One region of the Caloramator mitchellensis genome, then DNA from elsewhere that is predicted to be linked to it. Evidence: riboswitches for the same ligand, from Rfam matches in the RefSeq annotation. Region 1 holds a riboswitch; the other holds the start of a gene.
The links. A riboswitch is a leader RNA that binds a small molecule or an ion and turns the genes downstream of it on or off. The one in region 1 is predicted to bind FMN.

Region 1 (15,132 bases):
TATATTTTTAATATCAAAATCATCAAAATTAAAATACTGGTCGCATTGCCCTTCAGTTGGATAATACATTTTAGTAGTAGTAGTTACAAGCACCCTTTTATTTTGGCTTTTCAATTCACTTGCTATTTTAAACATTATGCTTGTCTTACCGCCGCCTCCAACAATGGTAATTACTTCGTTATTTATTCCCAGTTTCTCAACAATATTCATTCTAAACTCCCCTTGATAACGCCCTTAATATATCCACTTGATATCTTTCCTTTACTTTACTTAAAAGTTCTTCTCCTAAACTACTGTAATAATATAAATCTTCTTTTAAATATTCCTTAAATACATAGTTTAATCTTGCATTATTATCCATATTCCTTTTTATCTCAGCCTTAACCCTTAAAACAATCCCATTTTCAAATGGGCTTTTTAATTTTTGTGCATCCACATCAGCCATCTTTAAATATTTTAAGGATTCCTCATATCTCCCTTCTTTTATGAGTGTTAATGAAAAATATCCTTCGGCAATCGGTCTTAACCAGTGAGCATCGGATTTTTTGTATAAATCAACTGCTCTTTTTAAATAATCCTTTGCCCTTACGTAGTCCCCCAGTTCATAGGAGACTTGTCCAGCATTTGTCAAGAAAACTGTTAATCCTACATTTGTTTTTATTCTACTACATATTTCAATTGCCTTGTCGTAATAGTTTAAAGCAGATTTAAAGTCAGTATTAAGCCTCCTGATATTTCCCAGGTAATTTAAAGAGGCTGCAATATTAAAGTGGTATTTTGCTTCTTTATTGTTTAGGGATTCAAAAATCATGAGTGAGTGCTTAATAACTTCCTCTGCTCTATTAAATTTTTCCTGCATAATAAGATTGAGGCCTTTAAGCCTAAAAAGAATTGCAAGTTCCTTCTTATTCTTTAACTTGTTTGCAATCCTTATCCCATCCTCGACATATTTTGTCATGGATTCAACATCATGCACCTGTATTGAGTAATATATAATTTGTCTAATAGCCTTTAGTTCTAATATTTCATCCCCTAATTCTTTTGTTAATTCAATTGAGTTTTTTATATCATCAATACCTCTTTCGTATTCGCCTTCCCAAATAAGAAGCCTTCCCCTTACATAGCTAAAAAATGCGCAAAGCCACTTATAATCTTTTGAGTTTTCCTTTATCTCAGTAAGTTGATTGTTTATTTCATCAAGCTTTGAATATATTGATTTACTATTGCATTCCTCCAACAGTTTTTCTTCATAGGGAACCTCTGGGAAAAGTTCGTTGCTGAAATTCAAAAGTTCAGTTATGTTTTTCATCTTGTATTTTAAAGCCTTTTTAATTTCTCCGGCTCTTTCAAAATGGTAAATCAAGCCGCTATAAAGGTAAAAATCAGTCCTGTCCCCAGTTAATTTTTCTTCCATGAGCAGTGCAATCCTTCCGTGCATTATTCTTTTTTTCGCATTCGAAAGGTTGCAATACACAAATTCCCTCAGCTTTTGGTGCGAAAATTTATAACCTAAATTTTTATCATTGACTTCTATTATTATAAATTTTGCAACAAGTTCCTCCAAAGTTTCCAATAACGTTTCTTCATCAAGTTCCACAAGTTTGATTATATAATTTAAAGGAGCCTCATCATAAAACATTGAAATAATATTCAATAGCTTTTTGCCTTCAATTGAAATGTCGATAAATCTGCTATTTAGTATTTCCTGAAGCCTTGTATTTAAATAAGATACGTCTAGATTATTCCTAATTAAATTTATATATTCAACTATAAAAAAGGTATTTCCCTCTGTTTCTGTGTATATATTGTTCAGCACTTCATGAGATATTTCAAGGCCATTTAGCGCCTTTTGAACAAAATCCCAAGATTCCTCTCTTGTAAATCTTGTAAGCTCTATTTTTTCCATCCTGTCATATCTTGTTACTCTTGCACAAAATTCATTTATCTTTTTATCATACCTTGAATTCAGAATAAAAAATATATTTTTCTTGCTGAGCATTATCTTTTTAAGTATTGACAGGCTTACATCATCCATCCAGTGAACATCTTCTAATATTATAATCAGCTTGTGTTTATTAGCGATTGTTGAAATTAATTCAATAATTATCTCTTCCAAAAGTTTGTATCTATTAGCGTCAAAATTAATATTTTCCCCTGTTTCAAAAATACCTGCTAATGATGGAAAATATGATGAAAGTATGTTTTTCCATGACTTAGGGATATATTCATTTGATATATACTCCGAAAGCCCTGTTAATACATCTCCCCAAACCTTTAATATGTAGCTCTCTTCAACTGCAAAGCAATTTGCTTTTACAAAGCTTAACTCATGTTCACATCTTTGCAAAAATTCCTCTGTTAGTCTTGATTTTCCAATTCCCGCCTCTCCGATTATAAATATATTTTTGTATTGTAAATCGCTCATGAATTTATTAAAATTATCTAAAATTTTAGAAATTTCAAAATCTCTTCCGTAAAAAAATTTTTCTTCTTCCTTAAGCCTTGTTTTAGTTAATCTTTCATACAAACTTATAGTTTTTGCATCCGGCAAAACTCCAAGCTCTTTATAAAGTTTCTGCTTAAAGTTGTTATAAATTTCCACTGCCTTTTTTGTTTCGCCCTTCTTATAATAAATCTGCATAAGTATTCTTAAAGCTTTTTCATCAAATTCATCAATTTCAATAATTTTTTTAGTATATTCTTCAGCGTTTTTTATGTCTTTACTTTTCAAAGCTTCTTCAATAAACTTATACAGCCTTTTAATATACATTTCACTGATTTCTTGCCTCTTTGAAAGCAGCCATTCTTCAAATGCAACACACTCTTTTATATTAATTCCTTCTAAAAACTCGCCATTGTATTCATTCAATTTATTTGAGTTAACCAGATTTAAAACATCGCATTCCAATATAATAGCCGGATTTAAAGCAAGGGTAGATTTATTGTTTGAAATAAAAACGTCAAATCCAAAGGCCTTTTTTACGCTATATATTGCATTTCGTAAATTTTTCCTTGCAACATCATCCTCATGACCCTGCCACAAAAGATTTATAAGCTCATCCCTTGTAGCCTCCCTTTTTAAAACCATATAGTAAAAGAGAACCTCTGCCTTTTTGAATGCAAAATTAATATTTCTATTTTCAACTGTAACCGCTGGAATTCCAAATAGCTTAACCTTTACCCTCACCGTAATAACCCCTTTTTAATAAATTGGACAAGAATATTATAGCATATTTTTATCATTACCTGAAACTTTTCATATACTCCTTTGCTGACCTATTCATCTCGAGTGAAAAATCCGACATAAACTTTCTTTTGCAGGTTGACCTAATCTCCTCAACAGCATCTTTTCCCTCTATCCCCGATTTTTTAAGTCTTTTACTATGCATTTCAATGTGCTCATCCTTTGATAATCTTTTATATCTATTTTCAAAAGCAATATATTCTTTGTCAAACCTTGCAGGCTTTTTTCTATTTTTTTGCGACTCTGTAGGATATCCATAAACAAGCATAGCAGCAGGAATAACATAATCAGGAAGGTCTAATACTTTTCTAACCTTTTCACAATTTTCAAGTATATCTCCTATATAGCAGGAACCAATTCCAAGACTTTCAGCAGCAACAACTGTATTTTGAGCTGCAATTATTGCGTCGGCACATGCAAGCAAAATATCCCCTTCGCCCGGCTTTCTTGGACTGCAATTTGTAAGGGAATAGGCATCATACCACCTTTGATAATCAGCAAGGAATATCAAAACCATAGGTGCCTTTGCGATAAAGGGCTGATTGTCGCATAGAATAGAAAGCCTTTCCTTAAGTTCATTATCTGTAATGTCCAAAATGCTATACAGCATCATTGCACCAGCCGTTGGTGCCTCAAACGCTGCGTTTAAAATCTCTTCCTTAATCTCCTTTGGTATTTCCTTTTCTTCAAAAATCCTTACAGATTTTCTTTTCTTTATTTGATTAATAACCTCGTTCATAATCTTGCCCCCTAATGTCAACTAAATCATATATGATTATACCATATTTTTGAAATTGAAACAAAAAAATGCTCAAGATATAAATTTCAAAATATCCCTGAAATAAAAACCGCGTAATAGGCAAAGAGCCGAACCACGCGGTTTTATTTTTATAAACATTTTTTCAATTCCATAATATTATCAATTATTAAATCTGCCTCTTTAAGTTCGCCATCCTGAGTATAGCCATAGCTGCATCCAATGGTGTAAATACCGTTTTTCTTTCCTGCTTCTATATCTTGATATCTATCTCCAATTATAACCATATCCTTAGGATATTCATCTTTTATTATTCTTAGTATTTCATGCTTTTGAATAAAACTAAACTCTTCTGAACAAATTAGCCTTTCAAAATATTTGTCTAAATTAAATAATTTTTTATGAGCTTCTTTATAATAAATTTTGCAATTGCTTATAAAAATTAGTCGATAGCCCTTATTTTTTAAATACTCTAAAACCTCTATGGCACCATCATAAAGAACTGGCCTACCTTCTGAAATCGACATCTTCATCTCCTCAGATATTATACTGCTACACTTTTCCTTTAATTCATCCTGAAGATAAGGCATGAAAGATTTCCACATGTTTTGTGGAGTGAATCCCAGCCAATAACTTATCTCTTTGTCAGACCACTCTCTTTCTTTAGCAAGGCCTTCATTTACAAGAAAATCGTATGCACTTCTAAAGGCAGGAGCATATATTTTTATGCTATCATGCAAAGTCCCATCATAATCGAAAAATACAGTTTTTATCTTATTTAAGGGAATCAATTTACACACACTCCACTATTAAAATTGTTTTAATAGATTCGCCATTTCAATGGCTGTAACTGCAGCATCATATCCTTTATTTCCCGCCTTCGTTCCAGCCCTTTCAATTGCCTGCTCAATTGTATCCGTTGTTAAAACTCCAAATATTACTGGAACTTCTGTATCAAGTGAAACATGTGCTATTCCCTTGGATGCTTCACTTGATACATATTCAAAATGAGGTGTTGCTCCTCTGATTACTGCTCCTAAGCAGATAATAGCATCGTATTTGTTTGTCTTTGCCATTTTCTTAGCAGCAAGCGGTATTTCAAAGGCTCCAGGAACCCAAGCAACGTCTATATTTTCTTCATCTGCTCCATGCCTTCTTAAAGCGTCCATTGCTCCTGATAAAAGCTTGCCTCCAACAAACTCGTTAAATCTTCCAACAACAATTCCAAACCTTAATCCTTGTGCAATCAAATTTCCTTCAAAAATTTTCATAATTACTCCTCCTCATTAAAATTTAACATATGTCCAAGTTTTTGTTTCTTGGTTCTTAAATAAAATTCATTTCTTTCATTGTGGTTCATCTGAATAGGAACTCGTTCAACGATTTCAATACCATAACCAGATAATCCCTTTAACTTTTTGGGGTTGTTAGTCATAAGCTTTATCTTTTTCACTCCAAGATCGGCAAGTATCTGTGCTCCAATACCATAATCTCTTAAATCCTCTGGAAAACCTAAAGCAATGTTTGCCTCAACCGTATCCATTCCCTTATCTTGAAGTGCGTAGGCCTTTATTTTGTTAATAAGTCCTATCCCCCTGCCTTCCTGGCGCATATAAAGAAGTATTCCTCTGCCTTCAGCTTCAATCCTTTTCATTGCTGCGGCAAACTGCTCGCCGCAATCACATCTTAATGAGCCAAATACATCACCCGTCAAGCATTCTGAATGAACTCTGACTAGAACAGGCTCTCCGTCTGAAACATTTCCTTTAACAAGTGCTACATGGTGCTCACCATTTAGAGTATTTTCATATCCATATATTCTAAAACCTCCATATTTGGTGGGCATATCGGCATCTGACGCTCTTTTAATAAAAACTTCCTTACTTCTGCGATACGCTATCAAATCTGCTATCGTTATAATCTTTAAGTTATGCTCATTGGCATACTCCATAAGCTGCGGAACCCTTGCCATAGTTCCGTCTTCATTCATTATTTCGCATATAACCCCTGCAGGATAAAGACCAGCTAAAGTTGCCAGGTCGACTGCAGCTTCCGTATGCCCTGCTCTTTTTAACACTCCTCCTTTTTTTGCAATAAGCGGGAAGACATGTCCTGGCTTTTTAAAATCCTCTTCCTTGGCATCTTTTTCAAGAACCTTTTTAATAGTATGTGCCCTTTCATATGCTGAGATTCCAGTAGTAGTGTCAATAGCATCAATTGATACTGTAAATGCCGTTTGAAATGAATCGGTGTTTCTTTCCACCATATATCCTATATTTAGCTCTCTAATCCTTTCCTCTATTATTGGCATACAAATTAATCCTCTTCCAAACTTAGACATAAAATTTATGGCCTCTGGGGTAACTTTTTCAGCAGCCATCAGAAGGTCGCCTTCATTTTCCCTATCTTCATCATCTACGACTATAATCATCTTCCCCGATTTAATATCCTCTAAAGCTTCTTCTATAGTGTTAAATTTATACATTTTCTTTCCTCCCTCTAATCTTACACAAACCCATGTTCTTTTAAAAAATTAATATCCAAACTTTTTTTATTAGGTAACTCCTCTTTGAAATTAAGCAGTTTTTCTATATATTTGCTTATCATATCGCATTCTAAATTTACAACATCACCTACCTTTTTTCTATGCAAAGTTGTAACTTCCCTTGTGTGAGGAATAATAGACACTTTAAAGCTATTATCATCGGCATATGCTACTGTTAAACTTATACCATCTACTGCAATCGAACCCTTATAAACTATATATTTTAGTAACTCATTTGAAGTTTCTATAGTAAGCCAAACTGCATTATCTTCGCTTTCAAGATTTGTTATAGTTCCCATTCCATCGATGTGTCCACTTACAAAATGCCCACCTAATCTATCTCCAATTCTTAAAGCTCTTTCGAGGTTTACCGCGTCTCCTAAAGATAATAAATGAAGGTTACTTCTTCTCATGGTTTCAGGCATAACATCAACTGTAAAGCTTTGCAGATTAAACTCAGTTACAGTAAGGCAAACTCCATTTGTGCTTATACTATCACCAAGTTTAACGCCTTCTAAAACCTTTCTTGCATTTATTGTAATCTTTGCTGCATTATTTGTTTTAATTATTGATTTAACTTTACCTACTTCTTCTATCAGTCCAGTAAACATAAAATTTATCCCTCCTGCCCTAAGTAGCCTTCAATCATTATGTCATCACCAAATCTATGTAAACCTAAGTTTTTTAACAAAAGTGCATCCTTCATCAGGGGTATTCCTATTCCTCCAATGGGGGTTTTGGCCTCATTTCCGCCTATAAATTTAGGAGCAATAAATATATTTACCTTGTCAACGATTCTTTCTTCAATAGCAGAGTAGTTCAGTTCGCTTCCACCCTCCAAAAGAACGCTATCTATTTTTCTTTTTCCAAGCTCCTGCATCAGAAATTTTAAATCAACTTTATTATCCTTAAGAGGAGTTATGATTATTTCAGCCCCCTTTTTTTCATATTCTTTTAGTCTTTCTTTTTCAGCAAGTTCGGTTGTTGCAATAATAGTTCGTGCATTTGATTTAATATTTAATACTTTGGAATCTAATGGTGTTCTTCCCCTTGTATCAACGATTATTCTTATTGGGTCACTATTATTCCCCTTCTCAAGCCTTGTTGTAAGCATTGGGTCGTCTTTAATTATTGTTCCTACTCCAACCATTATCGCTGCAACTCTTTGCCTTAGATTATGAACATATTCCCTTGATTCTTCATTAGTAATCCATTTTGAATCACCTGTCCTTGTTGCAATTTTACCATCTAGCGTCATTGCAGTTTTTAAAATGCAAAATGGAAGTTTTGTCGTTATATATTTGATGAATATTTCATTAAGCTTTCTGCTCTCTTCTTCTAATACTCCTGTTATTACTTCTATCCCATTATCCCTTAATATTTTGATGCCCCTTCCTGATACTTCTGGGTTAGGGTCCTCCATCGCTACAACAACTTTTTTAATCCCCTTTTCAACTATCGCATTGGCACATGGGGGAGTTTTACCAAAGTGGGAACAAGGCTCCAGGGTAACATACATTGTTGCACCTTTCACATCTTCTATAGCATTTCTAAATGCATTTACCTCCGCATGGTGGCTCCCGTAAATCTGATGATACCCTTCTCCAATAATCCTGCCTTCTTTGACTATTACTGCTCCTACAAGAGGATTAGGATTTGTAAAGCCAGCACCTTTTTTTGCAAGTTCTAAAGCTCTCCTCATATATTTTTCGTCCATAAGACCACCTCAAATATAATATTTCCAATTAACAAAAATTTTAAGATTTTGGCAAAAACAAAAGCCCTGAATAAATTCAGGGCTTATCTTACTATGAAAGCAAGATTTATTTACCAAATAGATTATTGATAAATAACTTTATTTTTTTAATCTTCTCCCATCCAGACTATACTGTCGGCCTCGGAATTTCACCGAGTCAACCTTTCGGCTCGCGGGCTTTACCGCCGGTGGGGACTTGCACCCCGCCCTGAAGATTATTCAATTTCTTTACTCTAAGTTAACACTAATTTATATAATTGTCAACTCTTGCTTTTGCTTTAATGCTCTGTTTATAAACAATATAATTCTATAGTTTTTGAACAGGATAAGAATTATATGTTGAAAATATCTGCTTCTTATACTTGTAAGTCAATTGCAATATTATCATATTAAAATATTCTTCCTTCCAATTTTATTCTTATATTCTTTCTTTTTTACCTTGTAATTTTCATCACCTGTTATCGTATATAAATCTTCATAAAGTAAAACTAAATCATAAAAATAATTATGGGATATAAAAAATGTTTCACATTTTTTTAAATACTTAATTGAATTTTCTCTTTTACCACCTAAATAATATATATGTCCTAACATAAAATTTATATTATGCTTAAACCTTGCTGGTAAATATTTGAGTTTGATATTACTTACAATGTTTTGAACTTTACTATATTCGTTCAGGTTAAAATAAATTACCATTTCTTGATATAAGAGCTTGTTCAAAACAATAATATCCTTAAAATTATTTTTACAAAACTCTAAAGTTGTTATTGCTTCATTAATCTTTCCTGAATATCTTAAAGCATTAATATAGTTCAGGTAACAACTTCCAGCAGATATTTCATCATCAAGATATAAATAAGAATAAATTGCCTTTTTAGCATATTTTATTGCTTTTTCGTATTGTTGGGTGTTATAAGAAGCTATATTTAAAGACAGGTAAATATCTGGCATAATATCAATATAATTGAAATTATTGCACTTATTCAAAAAATCCTCAAGTAGATTAATGATTTTATCAAATTTACAGGTTTGAAGAAAGATATATGCTAAATTATTATGGACTATATAACTGATTTTAGAATCCATAGCATTGTGCATTTTCAGGTGATTGATTGCCATTAAAAGATAATGTTCACACTTTGCATAATTTTTATTTTTCAACATTATTTTAAATAAAGTATTTAAAGCTTCAACAAAGGTAATTACATTTATCTTCTGGTTTATTTTATCTGACTTTGTATATTCATTTATGTACCTTTTTAAAAATATTAGAGCTTTATGGAGCATATTTAAATTGAAATAAGATATTCCTAAATAGAAATACTTATTAAAATCGTTAAATTTAATAAATGTTTCAATATCAGTTTCTTTAATTTTAACGATGCTGTAATAGTCTTGTTGTAAATAAAGTATTTTTAAAATTGAATTTTCTATTTGATTGTTTGAGTCACTATCGCGAGAATATTCACAATCTATATCAATAAAAAAATAATGAAAAGAAACATCTAATTTATTAGATATATATTGTAGTTGAGGAATAGAAGGAAGCATCTTATTATTTTCAATTCTGCTTAAAACAACTCTGCTTAAATATTCTCCGCAAAGTTCTTCCTGCGATAATCCCTTTTGTTGTCTTAAATTTTTAATCTTTTCTCCAATTGAAATGTTCATAAACTCATTTTCACCACCTTTTGCTACATGTAACTTAAAGTTACATTTTTTTTAGCTTATTTTAGATGGGCATATAAATTTAAGAATTTAGAAGTATTAATTTGATAAATAAAATTTGGAAATCATTATATATGATAATTAAATTATACATATTTTGATTTAATATGTAAAATATGGTTCAATCTTAATAAAGGAGGTGAGTGTTAATGAAAAAAATAAAAATTTGTATTTTGCTTTTTTTAGTTTTAAGTTGGTTTACATTTAACATTGCAAAAATTGCTACAATGAATTATAAAAGAACATTTATTACAAGTGAAGAAGAACCTAGAGTTCATTCAGTTAAATACTTAATATAGGTTAGAGATTTTGTAAAAAAACTAAAGGAAATAATAACTAAGGCTTTATGATTGCTCATTTAAGACACTTAGTAGGTTTATATATAATTCCATCTTCAAAATGGAAATATATTGTTTTTACCATAATATACCAAAGGGGATGAAATTAAAATTTTATATGTTTTCAAAGAATTTTTAAAAAGAAGGGAGATATAATATGAGAAAATTAAGAATGGTTACTGCATTGGTACTTTTTTTATGCTTTTCGGTATTTATTTTAAATGGCATGGTTAATGCACAAGATAGAAGTTTCGCAACTTTTAGCCAATCAAAAAATGTTCCGTTTACTAATGAAAATATTAAGAAATTTGAAAAAAGAGTCATGGATTATTCATCATATGAAACAAAAAGCGAAAAATATGATAATGGCTTAATAGTTCCAAATGGAGCTGATCCAGGTGAAGGTGCATTAAGAACAACATATACTTCTAGATGGTCATCAGGATACACATATTTAGACGATAGCGAATCTTCTTCTATTTTGTCAACAATTCTAAATGTTTCTTTAACAATTGCTGGATATTTTATGACAACTGTCCAAAATATAGTTATAGACGTAGCTTCATTGGTATTTTCTATTTCATGGAATGAAGTTTCTGTAAGCTCACCTGGTGAAGCAAGGTTAAGTCATTCATACTCTTATTATGATCACTTAGGACAAGTATATACTGCAGGCAGCTGGGTTACTAAAGTTGATTTAGAAGCAAGAGAATGGTATAGACATGAATATGCATCATTTTCTTCAGGAGGATATACACACACAGGAACTTATGATTTTATTCCATCTAATGGATATAGTTATTTTAAAGCAGAATATAAAAATCACTTTTTTGATGATCAATGGATATTGGATAAGACACAATATATTTATATAACTAGTGGTCCTAATTATGTTGATGCATGGACACATTAATGATTAGATTTAATTATAATTGAAAGGATAAGTAATATCTATGAAAAATAAAGTTCTGGTTAGCGTAATTTCAGTTATCCTAATATTACTTGTAGTTATCTTATATAAGATTAATTTTAATAAAAATGCAATTAAACCTTTAATTTATGATGCACAATTACCTGAAAATGTAGAATTTATTGATTCAATTAAAAGTAAAAATTTCTATTATAAGGTTGATATCCTTATAAACAAAATTAAAACAAAAGATAGCTCTAATTATACTTCTTTACAATATATTGTTACAATAGAACCTAAGAATAATCAACCTTATAGAGATATTTTAGTGACAGTATTTATTGATAAATTAATTTTTGACATGATGGCTGTTAAATCCTATCCTTATTTTGGTAATGATATAACTGACAAACAAGAAATAAATACAAATAGTAAAAATAATAAGGGGTTAATTATAGGAAGAACTACATGGTTATATAAAGATACTTACGTGGAAAAAATAAGAAATGGTTTTAAGAAAGGTGTAAAAATCAAAGTAAAATGGGATAATGGATTTGAATATGTTTTAATTCCATATAAAAATATTAAAATTGAGGTTTTTTAAATAAGGCTGTATGTCAATAGTTAGGTGTGAAACACCTAGTGTTTCACACCTATAATTGAACCTTTACAAGAATCTCCTTTTCAATTTCGTTTACCCTGCCTTCAAGTTCTGCAACTTCCTTTGAAACTTTATTTACAAATTCCTCATCATTGATTGATGCAGGGTTTAGTTAACATTCAAAAATGCTGATAAAACTACTGTTCTTGCCATCATTCAGGATATTGCAACGTCGGTTACAACGTTTTTATTTCCCTTAACAACAACTACATCCTCAAGTTCGAATACCTCAAATGCATCTTCTTAAACATCCATTAATACTATGTTTATCCGAGTCAGTTTTTGGTACTCTCTTCAGCAATCCCATATCTCTGTTTTCTAAGACTTGTATAAATAATTCTGTATTACTCATAATTCCCCCCTAAAATAAAGGAACCTGGCACTTTTAACTAAAGCGTTAATGCATCTTTATTGTCATATAACCATTCAAGCATTTTTTGATTAACTTTTGCAAGTTCAGCATATTTATCCATACTACTAAAATATGCAATACATAATACTTTTTAAGATACTGAGTTGGAGAGCAGTCATATTCACGTTTAAAAGCTTTGAAAAATCCTGCATGAGTGTCATAACCATAACTCAAAGCAACATCAATTATTTTTCTTCCACAACTTATTTCATATATTGCATGACAAAGCCTTCGCTTTAATATATACTGCATAACAGGCATACCAACTACGCTTTGAAATAAACGATAATAGTGAAACAAGGAGAATCCTGCATTTTCTGCCAATTCGTAAGACGACAATTCAGACTTCAAATTTGCTAATACTATAATAACAGATAAATTTTATAATACATTTCCTGTTTTGCTATTTTTTATTATATCATTACTGCACCTTTTGAGAATATAATAAAAGAGCCAGTCTCAAGACAAGTGTATCTAAAGAAAAAATTTGTTTCATCAACTCATATTGTCAAGAAGCCAAGTAAATGCCATCGAGTAGGAGCTGAATAATTATTTTATTCAGCGTCCTCTCACACCACCGCACATACCGGCCTGGTATACGGCGGTTCGTTAGTTTTCATGCATTTTAGAATACTGTGAGACTAGGCTTTTATAACCTAATTGATTAAAATATGCGTTAGTTAGAGTTGTCGATAAGATGTAACTATTTGCAGTATGCCAGTATCCCTTTCGGGTATTGGCATACATGTATGCAATCTTTGGCTTTACTCCTAATCTTATTAGATTCCTTATTCTTGTTTTAACCTTTTTCCATAGTTTCCATTCGCACATCCTTAATCTTCTTCTTATCCATCGGTCTAATTCTTCCATGTGTTTCTTCCCTTTTGCAAGTGAAAAGTAGTTTACCCATCCGATGATTATTAGATTAAGTTTATTTATTCTTTCTTCTGTGCTCAAAGGTTTCCTTCGACTTGTTATTTCCCTTATTTTATCCTTGAATTTCTTTATACTTTCCTCGGCTATCCTTATGTTTGATTCTCCTCGGATTACATAATATGAAAACCCTAGAAACTTTCTCTTCCATGGCCTATCAACTGCACTTTTCTCTCTATTTACTTTTAGTTTAAGGACTTTTTCAATGTATTCAGTTATGCTTTCTTTAACTCTATGGGCTGCCCTTTCGCTTTTAACAAATATGTTGCAATCATCTGCGTATCTGCAAAATTTATGCCCTCTTCTCTCTAATTCTTTATCTAAGTCGTCGAGTATTATATTCGCTAAAAGTGGACTTAATGGGCCTCCCTGTGGAGTGCCTTCTTCAGTTTTAACCTTTATCCCGTTTAGCATTACTCCAGATTTTAGATATGCTCTTATTAGTTTTAGCACTCTCTTATCCTTTACTTTCCTTGCTACTCGGCTCATCAGGATATCGTGGTTTACTTTGTCGAAGAATTTCTCAAGGTCTAAATCTACTACCCATGTATATCCTTCGTTTATATATTTATTTGCTTTCTTTACTGCTTCCTTTGCACTCCTATTTGGTCTGAATCCATAGCTTCTATTAGAAAATTCCTTATCAAATATTAATGTTAGTTCCTGCGCTATCGCCTGTTGTATTAATCTGTCAAGCACAGTCGGTATCCCAAGTAGTCGAACTCCACCGTTAGGTTTAGGAATCTCAACTCTTCTAACTGGTTGTGGTTTGTATTTACCTTGTAGTATTGCTAATTTTATTCCTGGCCACTCTTGTATTAGAAAGTCCCGAAGTTCATCGGTTGTCATTCCGTCTACTCCATGGCTTCCTTTGTTAGCAACTACTCTCTTATATGCTCTTTGCATGTTTTCTCTTGAGAGTATTCTTTCCAAGGTTTCGTATTCTTCTGCATTGGTTTCTCCTTTTGGGATTGCCGGAGATATTCTATGCACTCCTTGTTTACCTTCGTGTTCCACACTATTCTCAACAAGGTAGTCTGTATATTCAGTTTTCTGCAGTCTTTGGATATCTCTCGAAGTCTTCAAAATTCAAACCTCCTAACGTTCGGTCCTTCACATGATAACGCGTTTCTCATGCTACTATGACGTCTGCTGACTTCTAACAGTTCAGTTATCCATCACTGGATAGGTTACCATTTAGAAAGTTCATTCTTTTAATGGTATATCTGTTAGACCTCCCCGGGTAAGAACGACCGCTTTCATCCCATAAACTCGCCACATTTACTGTATGAGGTTCGGGTAGTGTAGGACTTTGTTTTGTTGCGCAAACTCGTCCGCCTCAAATCAGCCTCTTATGTGGTTCTTGTTCATCGAGCCGGGACTTTGCCTCCGGCTTCCTTCAGATTCCACCTCACGATGGACACCCTTGCCATTGGCTAGTGGTTCCCACTACCAAGCCCACAGCGGACTTTCACCGCCAAGCTGTCGCCCATGCCGGGCGCACACAAAAAAGGTGTGAAACACCTTGTGTTTCACACCTAAGCTTCTTTCCTACTCCTAATCCCCTATAGTCAATTGAAACAATTACATTTTCGATAACCATAAACGATCTACAATCCCCTATAACATAATGGCACACAATTCCTAATAATGCTTTATTATTTTTTTGCTGTTTTAAATATTTTTAATAATCGCAAATAGTGATTTGCCTCCCGTAAAGTGTGGTCACCCAATAACGGTATTATTATGGATTTAATTTTACAATCTACTAATCCTTGGGTACCTTGTTGCTTAAACTTTTTAATTTCTATAGTTGCTTTCAAGCTATCTTCTGTAACTTTTGCA
Region 2 (15,132 bases), 170 kb from region 1:
TTTTTTATAATAAATCTCATTCTTAAAAGTCAATTTAAGCTTTAACATATCTGGTTTCTTTTCAAGTTCTTCTACGCTTATATCCTCTTTAAAATGCTTGCTTGCCCCTTCTAAAAGTCCTAAGAAATAGTCAAACATCCCTCTGTGTGAACGATAAGTGAAAGTAGCTTCATGTGAAGATATAGGCTCTAGGTCAAGAACAGGTGGCTTTGCACCCTGTATTCTTTTTGTAACTTGCTTATGAACATCGTTCATTGATTTTAGAAAACCGTAAAGTGAATCATGGTTGAAAAATGCCGGATAGTCCTTTGACCATGTTAACACATTATCTATCCCTATCTCTCTCCAAAGTTTATCATATGGTTTACCTGAAAGCGAAGCTATTGTTGAAACTATTTTAAATATTTTATTATCTTCAACATCCTCGATAGGCGAGAAAATTTTATCTTTGCTGAACCCAACTTCTTCAAGAGCTCTATTGACTATATCATCATTAGTAATCTTTCTGCATGTTCTAATCCATGTCGAAACCGCAGTTCCTTTCATTTTAACACCCCCAATTCAATTATAGAATATATTATACCACCTTTCAACAGATAATTATTATCTTTGACATGATTTGATTAATTTTTTTAAAACACTTTTTCTTAGTGTAGATTTTAACAATGTTTTGCAATATAATAATATTAAGAAAAGAAAAAGGGTGATTAAATGATTAAACTTGATTCTCACGATTTACTTTCAGCTTTAAGTTTGGCAATTGATTTATCTGAATGCAGCTCACATTGTGAGGAAAAATATTATGAACCTACATTTAATATAAATTTATCTCAGCACAAATTCATAAACCATTCTAAGAGGACAACCTATGTTGCAATGAGCATTGGGAAAAATATATCCAATGATACATCATTCTTGAAATTTTTATTTATAAGCGCCGCTCTTCATGACATAGGCGTTACTGGAACTGCAGACCTTTTAGATGCACATTTGAAAAGTGAATATATATTAAGGCATAGTGAAGAAGGAAGTTTCCTAATAGATAAATTACCTATGGACTATAAAATTTCACAGGCTATTAAATATCATCATGAAAACTATAACGGAACTGGTCCATTTGGTTTAAAAAATGATGAAATTCCACTAATCTCTCAAGTTTTGAGGATATCAGATTCATTTGAGCTTATATATGATGAAAATATCCCAAATTATATCCAGAGGGACTTTATATCCAAATTTTTTAAAACACATAAGGGTATTTACTTTAACCCCCACCTTATCGACATACTTTTCGAATTGCAATCAAAGGAAAAATTCTGGTGGGATGTTGAAAACATAGGTCATATTCCAGAAATATACGATTCAATAAAGCCTGAAATAACTAAAACATTCTCAATGCAGGAAATAAGAAAAATTGCCTATGTATTTGCAGACATAATTGACAAGAAAAGCCCATTTACCTATACACACTCGAAAAACCTTACAAAAATAGCATTGAGAATTGCCGATTACTTAAATTTTGATAAAAACAAAAAGATAAGATTTGAGATAGCTGCTCTAATGCACGACGTTGGAAAACTTGCAATACCCAATTCTATCCTCAATAAAGAAGGTCCATTAAATCCAAAGGAAGTATTGATAATGAAAAGCCATACTTATTATACAAGGTTAATTTTATCAAGAATTAAAGGATTTGAAGATATAACAGATTGGGCGTCAAACCACCACGAAAAATTAAATGGACATGGCTATCCTTTAGGCTTATCCGCTGATAAACTTTCGATGGAAGAGAGAATAATGGCTGTTTGCGACATTTATGAAGCATTGACATCGGACAGACCCTACAGAAAAGGTATGTCAAACGACAGAGCAATTGAAATACTTAAGAAGATGGTAGATTTAAATGAAGTCTGCCCCATAGCGCTTGAATATCTGAAAAAAGTTTTGTAAGCTGCCTTTATCTAGAAGCATTTAATTTATTAAGCCATTACACTTTAAAGTCCCAAGATAAATTTTTAAAAAATATATCTTGGGACTGATTATTTTATTTGTGTAATATAGGCGAAACCCTTTTGTAAATTAAAATTGTTACTGCGGATGCTATAAGACCCTTTACGAGATTAAAAGGCAATATGCTATAAACGATAAGAGTGTTTATATCCTTAATTGCAGGGTTAACCTTTGCTGCAATACCAACAATAGCATCAATAGGAAAATGTAATACTTTTTCATATAATGGAAGGAATATATAATAGTTTAAAAGTGAAGCTGTAACTCCCATTGAAATAATTCCACAAATCACTGCATAAATTGCACCTGTCTTCGTTTTATTCTTTCTGTAAATCAATGCAGCAGGCAATACAAAAGATACACCAACTAAAAAATTTGCCGCCTCACCTATTCCAGCCGTTTGATTCTTAACAGCAAAATGAATTAAATTTTTTACAAACTCAATCATAATTCCCGCCATTGGTCCTAATGCAAATGCACCAATCAGTGCAGGAACATCGCTTAAATCGATTTTTAAAAAGTCCGGGAAAATTGGCAATGCAAATTCAAAGAACATTAAAATTAGTGCAAAAGCCGAAAGAAGTGAAACTTTGATCGTCTTTGATAGATTTTTTGATTTAATTTTTTCCATAAAAAAACCTCCCCTTTTTTTCAGGGCAGGAGAATAAATAAATATCCTCTTCCATCCAGACTTTACTGTCGGCTCTGGAATCACACCAGATCTGCCTTTCGGCTCGCGGGCTTTACCGCCGGTCGGGAATTTCACCCTGCCCTGAAGATATCTAAATATATGTTATCAAATTATCAACAAATATTCAATATCTATTCCCTAAATTGTTTTAAAAAACCATTCATATCCCTAATTCTAATGTATTTTCTTTGAGTTTCGATTATTCCTTTTCTTTTAAGGCTAGAAAAAATCCTTGAAACAGTTTCTCTAGTTAAGTTTAATGCCTTTGAAATATCTCCCATATTCACATCAAATTCAACAGATACATCTCCATTTGCCTCGATTCTTCCAAACTTCTGAACATTTTCAAGGACAAAATTTAATAATACTTCCTTTGCATCATTGAGCATCAACATTGAATTTCTATTTCCCTGAGTTCTTACCGAATTCATAACTATATGCGCAGCTAGTTTACGCAACTCCTTAGATTCATCTATTTTTCTTCGTAGGTATATTGCATCAACAGCGTAGATAATACAACCGTTCAACGCCTTATACGTAGCTATTTCAGGAAGCTCAAAGTATGACGAATATCCAAAAAACTCGTCTTGCATAACATATCCAATTGAATATTCATCACCCTTTTTGTCCTTTTTTATTATGATTACCTTCCCGCTGTCAAGATAATATATATATTCATCCCTATAACCTTCTTTTATTATATCTTCGCCCTTAAAATATATTATTTTTTTATAGTGTCCCTTTAATTCCTTATCAAATAGTTTCCTATAGTTATTGCTCTCCCCCATCTTGATGAAAAGCAATTCTTTTTGTAAAACGCTCATAAATAATTGCCCCTTTATAGTGTTCTATCACTAATTTTATCGACCTCTACACTAAAAAGTTTACATTAAATTAAAGCTCCATGATTGATTTCCTTGGTTTCGCTCATTTTGCCAAGTAATTCTAAACTTTTGTTTGTTTTCGAAAAGCAAGAATTACTATGGTTTATGAAATGCGCTTTTAAAAATCAAATCATGGGGCTTTCAAGATACTTATATTCTAATATAACCTTTTACTTCAAATCCTTCATTGAAAGTGCTATTCTTTTTCGCTTTAAGTCTACATCAAGAACCTTAACGTCAACTATATCTCCAACCTTTGCAACCTCCATAGGATGTTTTACATAGAAATTCGCAAGCTCCGACTTATGAACGAGACCGTCCTGGTGAACTCCGATATCGACAAAGACTCCAAAATCTGCTACATTTCTAACAGTCCCCTTAAGTATCATTCCAGGTTTTAAGTGTTCCATCTCCATAACTGTTGACATAAATATTGGTGGCGGAAGTTCTTCCCTTGGGTCCCTTCCAGGCTTTTTAATTTCCTTAATTATATCCATTAAAGTTGGAATGCCGCAGCCTATCTCATCTGCTATTTTCTCAACTCCTCCATTTCTCTCAACTAAAGCATCCAAATTTTCAAGTTTTCTATTTTTAACATCATCTAAAGATAGGTTTAATCTTTCCAAAAAACTTTTACAAACATCGTAGGACTCAGGATGAACTGCAGTATTGTCAAGAGGATTGCTGCTCTCTGGAATTCTTAAAAATCCTGCACACTGCACGAACGCCTTTTCTCCGAGCCTCTTTACCTTTAGAATTTCCCTTCTATCCTTAAACTTTCCATTCTGCTCCCTGTATTCAACTATATTCTTAGCTATCGCAGAATTTATTCCCGAAACATATGATAACAGCGAAACCGAAGCAGTATTCAAATCCACTCCAACGCTATTAACAACATCCTCAACTACTCCCTTTAATGTATCATCAAGCCTCTTTTGAGACACATCGTGCTGGTATTGCCCAACCCCTATTGATTTAGGGTCAATCTTAACAAGTTCCGCAAGAGGGTCCTGAAGTCTCCTTGCAATTGAAATCGCTCCCCTTAATGAAACGTTTATATCTGGGAATTCCTTGCTTGCAAGCTCCGATGCTGAATACACAGAAGCACCTGCCTCTGAAACTACAACATAATAAATCTTTTTGCCTTTTTCATCCTGTATTTCCTTTATAAGCTCTGAAATAAATATTTCCGATTCCCTCGAAGCAGTTCCATTCCCAAGGGATATTATATCAACATCATGCTTATAAATAAGCTGCTTCAACACTTTTTTGCTGCCCTCGATATCGTTTTGAGGAGCTGTTGAATAAACAGTTGCAGTATCAAGAAGCTTTCCAGTTTCATCGACAACCGCCACCTTGCATCCGGTTCTAAATCCAGGGTCAAAACCTAAAACAACCTTACCCTTAACCGGGGATTGCATCAATAGATTTTTGAGATTTGCTGCAAAAACCTTAATAGCTTGCTCTTCCGCCTTTTCAGTTAATTCGTTTCTTATTTCCCTTTCAATCGAAGAGGATATCAGCCTTTGATAGCTATCCTTTACCGTCCTTTGAATATATTCCTTTTCATATTCCCTTTTGATGAGCTTATTTTCTAAAAAGCTAATTATCCTTTCGACAGGTGCCTCAATCTTGACTGACAAAAATTCTTCCTTTTCGCCTCTGTTAATCGCAAGAACCCTGTGCGGAAGTATGCTCTTAACCGGCTCTTTATAATCATAATACATCTCATAGGGTGAAGTTTCTTCCTTAAGGGCCTTTGTAAGTATAATTCCTTCTTTGAAAGTTATATTTCTAATATATTTTCTAAATTCGGCATTGTCTGATATTTCCTCGGCAATAATGTCAAGTGCCCCCGAAATAGCGTCCTCAACTGTTGCAACTTCCTTTTCAGCATCGACAAATTGCTTTGCAATATCATAAATTGCCCCTTCGTAATTTTGTTCAAGTATTATATTAGCAAGCGGCTCAAGTCCTCTTTCCTTTGCAATCGTGGCTCTTGTTCTTTTCTTTGGTCTAAACGGTCTATAAATATCATCAACTTCAGTTATAGTATTTGCCTCATCTATAGCCTTAACTATTTCATCCGTAAGCTTGCCCTGTTCATCAATAAGCCTTTTAACTTCTTCCTTCTTAGAAAAAAGGTTTCTTAGATAATTTAACCTATCAAAGAGCTGTCTTAGTGTAACATCATCAAGTCCACCGGTAACTTCTTTTCTATACCTTGCTATAAAAGGAATAGTGTTTCCCTCGTCTATAAGCTCTACTGTATTTTTAACTTGATTTTCTCTAATATTCAGCTCGCGTGCTAAAATACTTATAATATCCATCATCTCACCTCAAGCTTGTTTTTTTTCTTTTGCTCATACATCTCATTGTCTGCAATTGTTATAAGCTTATCAGCGTTTCTTGTTTCAAATGTGCTGCTATACCCTGCACTAAACTTAACATTAATTCCATCCACAGGGTTTGTGTCTAAAAATTCCTTTATCTCATCTATTTTTTCTCTTAATATTTTTTTACTTCCCTTAAATACAATTACAAATTCATCCCCAGCATATCTGCAGATATACGCATTATCATCAAATTGCTTCCTTATCGCATTTGTAAAGTGCTTTAAAGCTTCATCTCCCTTTTTATGTCCGAAGGTATCATTTATATATTTAAAATCATCTAAATCTATAAGGCAAATAGATAATGTTTCCCCTGTGCTCAATAAATCATTTAATAATTCCTCAAATTTTCTTCTGTTCAATAACCCCGTTAAATGGTCATACGATGAGATAAACTTGAGTTCATTCATAAGCTTTACAATTTTAATAGCTGCCTCGAGCTGTATTACTATATATTTTAATAGTATGATATCCCTCTTATTAAACGCATCTTCTCTAATATTATTATCTAGATTTATAACGCCATAAAAATCTCCATCGATGTAAATAGGTGCAGAAATGGTGCATTTAATATCCAGAGCATTTGATTCAACAAGTTTTTTAAAACTTTTTTTACTTAAATGCTCATCATCAAATACCCTTGGGTTCTTAATTATGCTTGGCTCTTTAAGTTTTGTCGTCCTGTATAAATACAACTCTTCTTTTCTAAGATGAACATTTTTTAAAGATTCGATGTCAAAACCCACTGCCGCTTTATATTCCATGTGATTTTTATTTCTATCATAGATTAAAATACTACCCCTTTGAGCATTTTCAATCAAATCAATCGTATACTCTAGAATCCTTTGATACAAATCGTCAATTGATTTAAAATCCTCTATTTCCTTTGCAACGTCGATAAGAGTATTTTTTATTTTTTCAGTCCTTTGGTATTCACTTTTAAGTTTCATATTATTTACGATTAAATATATCGCAAACAATATCGCAATAATTGCAGCAGCAATCTCCATAGACATCCTTCCTAACCTTTAGTATTAAAACATATCCTTCTTAGCAAGAAGGTATGTTACGCCACCAGACATGATAGCAATAATCAATAATACAAGGTAAAAACCGAACGGATTATCTCCAAATGGAACAGGAACATTCATTCCAAAAAGTCCAGAAACCATAGTTGGAATTGAAAGAACTATAGTAATTGAAGCCAAAAACTTCATTACTATATTCAGGTTATTTGAAATAATCGAAGCAAATGCATCCATAGTTCCGCTCAATATATTGCTATATATATTTGCCATTTCAATAGCCTGCTTGTTCTCAATGATAACCTCTTCTAAAACGTCCTGGTCCTCTGGATATTTTTGCATCATCTCAAGTTTAAGCATCTTTTCAAGAGTTATTTCGTTGGATTTTAAAGAAGTTGAAAAGTAAACTAGGCTCTTTTCAAGAGATAATAGCTGTATAAGCTCTTTATTCTTCATTGATTTGTGAAGCCTTGCTTCTATAATATGGCTTGTTTTGTCTATCTGCTTAAGATAACATAGATAATAGGATGCTACTTTATAAAGTATTTGAAGTATAAATCTTGATTTTTTAAACGTATAGAATGACTTAACTTTTTTTGCCACAAAATCATCAATCACCTTGTTTTCCTTTAAGCAGATAGTTACGATGAACTTATCGTTTAAAACAATACCTAATGGAATAGTATAATATTGCAAAGACTTATCCTTAACATCCATAACAGGTATGTCGATTATGACTGAAGTTTGGTCTCCGTCGATTTCAATTCTTGAGCTCTCCTCTTCATCAAGCGGAGCTCTTAAAAATTCAATCAAAAGACCAGTCTTTTGCGATACATACTCAAGCTCAGTCTCATTTGGATTTGTAAGGCTAACCCAGCAGCCGTTTTCGATGCCATCGATTTCAAATGTCTGACCATCGACATTGGTCTTGTATATCTTTAACATTCTCCCACTCCTTCCTCGAGCCTCTAAGGCTCGAGGAAGCCTTAGAGAACTCTATATTAATTTCTTCTTCCTGACGGGTAAATCATCCATACATAACACCTCATATGCAAAAAATTTTCACTAATTTTACTTTACAACAATGAAACAAAAAATACAAGCCATTTATAAATCTCAAAACTATTAACGAATAATGGTTTTCTATTAAAATTCACAAAAAACCCACAAAACAATCAACAAGTTTATCCACATACTGTTGATAAACTTGTTGATATTGGAATATAATAGTAATATATGTAAATGATGGGGTGAGGAAATGAAGAACATTTTGAGCTTAATATTTACCCTAATGCTGTTTTTCCAAAGCATTGCATATGCAAATGCATTTAATCCACAGAATGTGTATAACACGATAAGAGAACTAACCCAGGATAAGTATGCTGGAAGACTTGCTGGGGATAAAGGAAATGAACTTGCCTGTGAATATGTGAATAAAAAATTTTTAGAAGCTAAATTGCAACCCCTTGGGGATAATAAATCCTTCTATCAATATTTTACCGCATATGTTCCTTTTGTTGAGGGGGATATTTCCTTCAAAGTTTTTAATGGTGAAAAATTAGTTAAGGAATACGCCTATGGTATTGATTATAAGGAAATATATACAGGGGCATCCGTTGGAGGGTTTGTAAGAGGCAAATTATATTCAGATGAAACCTCAAAGGGTGAGATTTATATTGGAGTGGATTATCCCTATGAAACGATGTCGACCTATGAATTTGATAAGACCCTTGCAGGAAAGGGAATTAAAGCTGCACTCTATTTTTCTGAAAGGCCTATGAACTTTAAAAGCACATATAAAATTCAAAATGAATATAAAGAAGGGCTCATTAAGCTATTGATTGATTCAAGGTTATATGAAGAAATAAGAGATTTTTCAGATAAGGGATACATATTTGAAATAAAAAGCCCTGTAAAAGTTAAAAAAGTTAAAACAAAAAATATAATTGGAGTTAAAAAAGCTGCATCCTCTGAAAAACCACCTATAATTTTTTCCGCCCATATAGACCATGTGGGATACGATGCAGGAGGAAGAATATACCCTGGTGCCCTTGATAATGCCTCAGGTGTTGCATTCATGCTTGAAATATTAAACGTTTTAAAGGACGTTGAAACTAATAGAGATATAATTTTTATAGCATTTAACGCTGAAGAGGAAGGACTTATCGGCTCATATTATTTTGTTAACAGGCCACCAATAAACATTGAAAATGCAGAATGTATAAACTTTGATATGATTGGCTCTCCAAAGGAAATTCCTCTATCTGCCCTGAGCTCCAGCCAAAGAAGCGATGAACTTAGTGCATTTGTTAATGAGCAAAACCTTAACAGATTATACGAAGACAACAGCGACCATGCTCCATTCAACATGAGAAACATAAGCGCTGTTACGCTCATACATGACGATATGGAAAAGATTCATACAACATTTGATACCATTGAAAATATAGATGTTAAGAAAATAGAAGAGGCATTCGAAACTATAGAAAAATATTTATTAGAGCGAGGCATCTTATTGACGAAACCTGAAGAACAGGAAAATGCTAAAAACACATATTTGATTTATGTAGCACTAATCCCTATTCTTGCTGCAGGTGTATATATTGGTATCAATAGAAAAAAATTTCAAATATAGCTTATTATTTAATATAACTTGCATTTATTTCTCCATAGATAATACAACACTATTATTTGTGGCAACAAAATTAGTATTGCTCTTAAAATTGTAACTACATTTATACCCTCAGCAAGAAAATTTAGAACAAGTATTAATATAAGCAATACCAATACTAAAACATTCATTGAAAGCAAAGAAAAAAATGCCCTGCTTTTTCTTTTATAAATTCCTACCCCATTAATTGCAGTCATAAGCCCAAATATAAAAATCAGAAGACTATATATGTCTATATCTTTATTCAGAAAGCCAATGAATAGATTCGGAATAGTCATTATACAAATAAATAAGCCATAAGCTATTATCACAAAAGTAAACTTCATTTTTTCACCACCATTATTTTCCATATATTTCAATTATAATATATAGCATAATCAATTACAACTTTAAAAGCCTCTATTGGGATATCTTTTTCACCCAATAGAGGCTTAAATTACTTCTGGCTTTCGGATTTTAAATATGCGTTTATGAACTCATCTATTTCTCCATCCATTACTGCCTGGATGTTACCTATTTCAACGCCTGTTCTGTGGTCCTTAACAAGGGTGTATGGCTGGAATACATAGCTTCGAATTTGGCTTCCCCATCCTATATCCTTCTGGTCACCTGTTAAGTCCTCAATCTTTTCTTTTCTTTCTCTTTCCTTCATTTCAATGAGCTTTGACTTTAGCATCTTCATAGCCATTTCCCTGTTGGAATGCTGGCTTCTTTCTGTCTGGCAGGATACAATTATTCCGGTTGGAATGTGGGTAATTCTAATCGCAGATTCAGTCTTGTTTACATACTGACCACCTGCACCGCCTGACCTGTAGGTATCAATCTTTAAATCCTCATCCCTTATTTCTATATCCTGTTCTTCTGTAATTTCAGGCAAAACTTCAATTGATGCAAAGGAAGTGTGCCTCTTTCCTGCTGCATCAAAAGGAGAAATTCTAACAAGCCTGTGAACTCCCTTTTCTGCCTTTAAATAACCATAGGCATATTCTCCTGTTATCTCAAGAGTAACGCTCTTTACCCCTGCTTCGTCACCAGGCAGAAAATCCACTGTCTCAACCTTGTATCCTTTTCCTTCTGCCCACCTTGTATACATTCTAAGGAGCATCGATGCCCAGTCGCAGGCTTCTGTTCCGCCTGCACCAGCGTGAATAGTCAATATTGCGTTGTTTTTATCATATTCACCAGAGAGCATTGTTTCAATTCTAAATGCTTCTATCTTTTTTTCTATGTCCACTCTCTCATTTGTTATTTCTTCAAGATGTGAATAATCCTCTTCCTCATCACAAAGTTCAATAAGAACCTCAAGGTCTTCAACCCTCTTAAGAAGGCTCTCATACCTGTCTATCTTATCCTTAATGCTCTTTGCTCTTTGAACAACCTTTTGAGCCTCTTCTACATTGCCCCAGAAGTCTGCGTCCTGCATTTTTTCCTCAAGCTTTGCGTGTTCTTCCTTTAACTTAGCGATGTCAAAGAGAAGCCCCCACTTCGTTTAGGATTTTCTTCATTGGTTCAATCGCTGAATAATGTTCTTCGAATTGTAAATGCATCCTAATCACCTTCCTTTACATGTTTCTTCCGCAACAATTCTTATATTTCTTGCCGCTGCCGCATGGGCAAGGGTCGTTTCTTCCTATTTTGTCGCTCTTTTTAACTGGCTGTTTTTTAACCGAATCGTCATAGTTAGTTGAAGTAGGTTCAGCAACCCTTTCTCTTTCAACCTTTCTTTCCGGTCTTACTCTAAATAGGAATCTTACAGTTTCTTCTTTTATGCTGTAAATCATCTCATCAAACATGTTCATACCTTCTATCTGGTATTCACGAACAGGGTCCTGCTGTCTGTAGGCCCTTAATCCAATTCCCTGCTTTAAGTGTTCCATGGCGTCGATGTGGTCAATCCACTTTGTATCAACTGCCCTTAAAAGAACAACCCTTTCAATTTCTCGGAACATGTCTTCTTCGAATTCCTTTTCCTTCTCTTCATAGTCAGCATAAATATGATTCAATATATTTTCAAGTATCTCATCCTTTGAGTGCTTTTCAAGTTCGGCTGCATCGAATTCATGATTCAACATGAATACATCTTCTATATATCTTATAAGCGCCTTGATATCCCACTCTTCTCTATGCCTGTCGTCAGTAGCGTGGGCATTTACTATGGATGTAACAACATCCTTTATCATATCTCTTATGCTCTCTCTTAGGTTTTCACCCTCTAAAACCTTTCTTCTCTGATTATATATTATTTCTCTTTGTCTATTTAATACGTCGTCAAATTGCAGTAATGATTTTCTTATTTCAAAGTTGTTGGCTTCTACTCTCTTTTGAGCCTGCTCTATAGCGTTTGAAACCATTCCGCTCTCGATAGGTTCATCATCTGGAAGCCCAAGCTTTGAAACTATATCCTTAATTCTATCTGAACCGAATAGTCTCATCAAATCGTCCTCAAGGGATATATAAAATCTTGAACTACCTGGGTCTCCCTGACGTCCAGCACGACCTCTTAGCTGGTTATCGATTCTTCTTGATTCATGTCTTTCGGTTCCTATTATCTTCAAACCGCCAAGTTCAGCAACACCTTCGCCAAGTTTAATATCCGTTCCACGACCTGCCATATTAGTTGCTATTGTTACCATGCCCCTTTCACCAGCATGTGCAACTATTTCAGCTTCCTTTTCATGATACTTAGCATTAAGAACCTGGTGAGGAACTCCCTTTCTTTTTAGCATATCAGAAATAAGTTCTGATTTTTCAATGCTGATAGTTCCAACCAATACAGGCTGACCTGTTCTGTATGTTTCAACTATCTCATCAACAAGCGCATTAAACTTTGCCTTTTCAGTCTTGAAAACTATATCTGGAAGGTCCTTTCTAATCATCGGTCTGTTTGTAGGAATTACAATAACATCAAGACCATATATTTCTCTAAATTCTACTTCTTCAGTAAGAGCTGTTCCTGTCATACCGGATAGCTTCTCATATAATCTGAAGTAGTTCTGGAATGTTATTGTAGCAAGAGTCTTTGATTCTCTCTCAATCTTAACTCCTTCCTTTGCCTCAATTGCCTGATGAAGACCATCTGAATAACGTCTTCCATACATAAGTCTTCCAGTAAACTCGTCAACTATTATTACTTCATCGTCCTTAACAACATAGTCTATGTCCCTTTTCATAAGGTAGTTTGCCTTTAGAGCCTGAATAACATGGTGCTGTATTTCCATGTTTTGAGGGTCAGCATAGTTTTCGATATTGAAGAATTTTTCAGCCTTCTCAATACCCTTTTCAGTAAGAGTTACTGCATGTTGCTTTTCATCAACTTCAAAGTCCCCTTCTTTATTTAGAGTCTTTACGAACATATCCGCAACTGAATAAAGCTTAGTTGACTTTTCTCCCTGACCGGATATTATAAGCGGGGTTCTTGCTTCGTCGATAAGTATTGAGTCAACTTCGTCGACTATTGCAAAATGTAAATCCCTTTGAACCATTTCTTCTTTGTATATAACCATGTTGTCTCTTAAGTAGTCAAAACCAAATTCGTTGTTAGTTCCGTATGTTATGTCGCTATTGTATGCCTTCTTTCTTTCCTCTGCGTCTAAATCATGTGTAATAACTCCAACAGTTAGCCCTAAGAATTCATAAATCTTTCCCATCCATTCCCTATCACGCTTTGCAAGATAGTCGTTAACTGTAACAACATGAACTCCCTTGCCAGTTAGCGCATTAAGGTAGGCAGGCAAAGTAGCAACAAGAGTTTTACCTTCACCTGTTTTCATTTCAGCTATTCTTCCTTGGTGTAGGACTATTCCACCTATAAGCTGAACCCTGAAGTGCTTCATTCCTAAAGTTCTCCATGCAGCTTCTCTAACAACTGCAAATGCTTCGGGAAGCAAATCATCAAGTGTCTCTCCCCTTTGAAGTCTTTCTTTAAATTCAAATGTCTTGTTTCTTAATTCCTCATCGGAAAGGCTTTGCATTTTGCTGTCCAAACTTTCTATTTTATCAACAAGCGGCATAAGCCTTTTAATTTCTCTTTCGCTATGGCTACCGAATATTTTTTCAAGTAAACCCACACTACCACCTTCCTTCAAAACAATACTAATATTTTAGCATAATTTCATCAATTAAACAATTAATTTGAAAATTTACATAAGAAAAAGCACCCGATTGGGTGCCTTTATTATACTTCTGGTTCTATTATGCCGTAATTTCCATCTTTTCTCTTGTAAATTACATTGACTTCCTCAGTATCTGCATTTCTAAATACGAAGAAGCTGTGTCCTAAAAGTTCCATCTCAAGCATTGCTTCTTCAAGGTCCATTGGCTTAACTGAAAATCTCTTTCTCTTTACAATCTTTCCTTCTTCCTCATCAACATCTCTATCCCTGTATTCTGGAATATCTAAGAATCTTAAAGTTTCACCATTGTGAACCCTCTTTTGAAGCTTTGTCTTTTGCTTTATAATTTGTCTTTCTATCTTCTCAACTACATTATCTATAGATGAATACATATCACCTGTTGATTCTTCACCTCTTAAAATCATTCCATTGAATGGAATTGTAACTTCGATTATCTGTTTGTTCTTTTGAACTGAAAGGAAAACGTGAGCCTCCTGTTCTGGACTAAAATACCTTTCAAGTTTGCCAAGCTTTTTTTCCACTGTGTCCTTTAAAGCGTCTGTTAACATTATGTTCTTCCCAGTGATCATGAATTTCATAAGATCTACCCCTTTCAAAGTAAGATAAGGGAAAAATATTTTTCTTATAATAATTTTAATATTTTCTGACAATTTAATCAAGTATTTTTTGTCAAAATGTGAAATATGTGAATATGTTGATAAATGTCTGTGGATAGTGTGGATAACTTTGTGCATAACTTGAATTTCAATGGTTTTGTATCCACAGCATTTGTTAGTAGTAAAAATTATGATTATTGATATTATTTTATGCAAATTAAAAAAATAAATACAAAAAGGACATGGCACTGATTAGCTGACCTGGTCTTTGACCCCACACTCGCCTGCTGGAAGTTTTGCTCAAGGTGGTATGCCTCTCACTAATCCTTCTCTCGGTTTTCCCGGCAGGACTTACTTCTAAACCGCACCATGCTCATCAGACCTTATCTGACTTACGTGGATCGTTTCGCCTGCGGCTGGCATCGACTTTCAACCACAGACCTAATCAGCGCCATATCCTTTATGTTGCAAATGTTAAAACTATTATTTTTTTTGCATTTGATTTTTTAAGAGCTACTGAATTGAAGTGGGCTGTTGCACCGCTTGTAAATACATCATCAACAAGCAAAATGTTCTTACCAGACAAATCAGTGCTGCACTTAAAAACTCCTTTTACATTATACCATCTATTTTGGTCTTTGAATAGTGTTTGTGATTTAGTATCCCTTATTTTTTCAACGCACTCTAAAACTTTTTTTCCTGTTAAATTGGATATGTTCCTGGCAATTA

Region 2: linked by a shared signal. The riboswitch ahead of ABG79_RS02510 (ECF transporter S component) and the one ahead of ribD (bifunctional diaminohydroxyphosphoribosylaminopyrimidine deaminase/5-amino-6-(5-phosphoribosylamino)uracil reductase RibD) in region 1 are both predicted to bind FMN.

The regions. Positions count from the first base shown of each region.
Region 1 covers NZ_LKHP01000002.1:20,927-36,058, forward strand. Annotated here, with positions in the region: gene yqeC (selenium cofactor biosynthesis protein YqeC) at 1-210, opposite strand, end outside; gene ABG79_RS01730 (AAA family ATPase) at 212-3,187, opposite strand; gene ABG79_RS01735 (nitroreductase family protein) at 3,243-3,983, opposite strand; gene ABG79_RS01740 (HAD family hydrolase) at 4,133-4,792, opposite strand; gene ribH (6,7-dimethyl-8-ribityllumazine synthase) at 4,811-5,272, opposite strand; gene ABG79_RS01750 (bifunctional 3,4-dihydroxy-2-butanone-4-phosphate synthase/GTP cyclohydrolase II) at 5,275-6,486, opposite strand; gene ribE (riboflavin synthase) at 6,507-7,157, opposite strand; gene ribD (bifunctional diaminohydroxyphosphoribosylaminopyrimidine deaminase/5-amino-6-(5-phosphoribosylamino)uracil reductase RibD) at 7,163-8,263, opposite strand; FMN riboswitch at 8,409-8,522, opposite strand; gene ABG79_RS12200 (helix-turn-helix domain-containing protein) at 8,687-9,976, opposite strand; gene ABG79_RS01770 (hypothetical protein) at 10,556-11,284, shown strand; gene ABG79_RS01775 (hypothetical protein) at 11,325-11,885, shown strand; gene ABG79_RS01780 (helix-turn-helix transcriptional regulator) at 12,340-12,705, opposite strand; gene ltrA (group II intron reverse transcriptase/maturase) at 12,964-14,373, opposite strand; gene ABG79_RS01790 (DUF2935 domain-containing protein) at 14,946-15,132, opposite strand, start outside.
Region 2 covers NZ_LKHP01000002.1:194,963-210,094, forward strand. Annotated here, with positions in the region: gene ABG79_RS02500 (heme NO-binding domain-containing protein) at 1-546, opposite strand, end outside; gene ABG79_RS02505 (HD-GYP domain-containing protein) at 712-1,950, shown strand; gene ABG79_RS02510 (ECF transporter S component) at 2,045-2,632, opposite strand; FMN riboswitch at 2,681-2,794, opposite strand; gene ABG79_RS02515 (Crp/Fnr family transcriptional regulator) at 2,833-3,525, opposite strand; gene ABG79_RS02520 (Tex family protein) at 3,756-5,918, opposite strand; gene ABG79_RS02525 (sensor domain-containing diguanylate cyclase) at 5,915-6,988, opposite strand; gene ABG79_RS02530 (magnesium transporter CorA family protein) at 7,013-7,948, opposite strand; gene ABG79_RS02535 (M28 family metallopeptidase) at 8,262-9,638, shown strand; gene ABG79_RS02540 (hypothetical protein) at 9,647-10,000, opposite strand; one part of gene prfB (peptide chain release factor 2) at 10,111-11,154, opposite strand; one part of gene prfB (peptide chain release factor 2) at 11,156-11,221, opposite strand; gene secA (preprotein translocase subunit SecA) at 11,237-13,741, opposite strand; gene hpf (ribosome hibernation-promoting factor, HPF/YfiA family) at 13,849-14,385, opposite strand; gene ABG79_RS02560 (ComF family protein) at 14,864-15,132, opposite strand, start outside.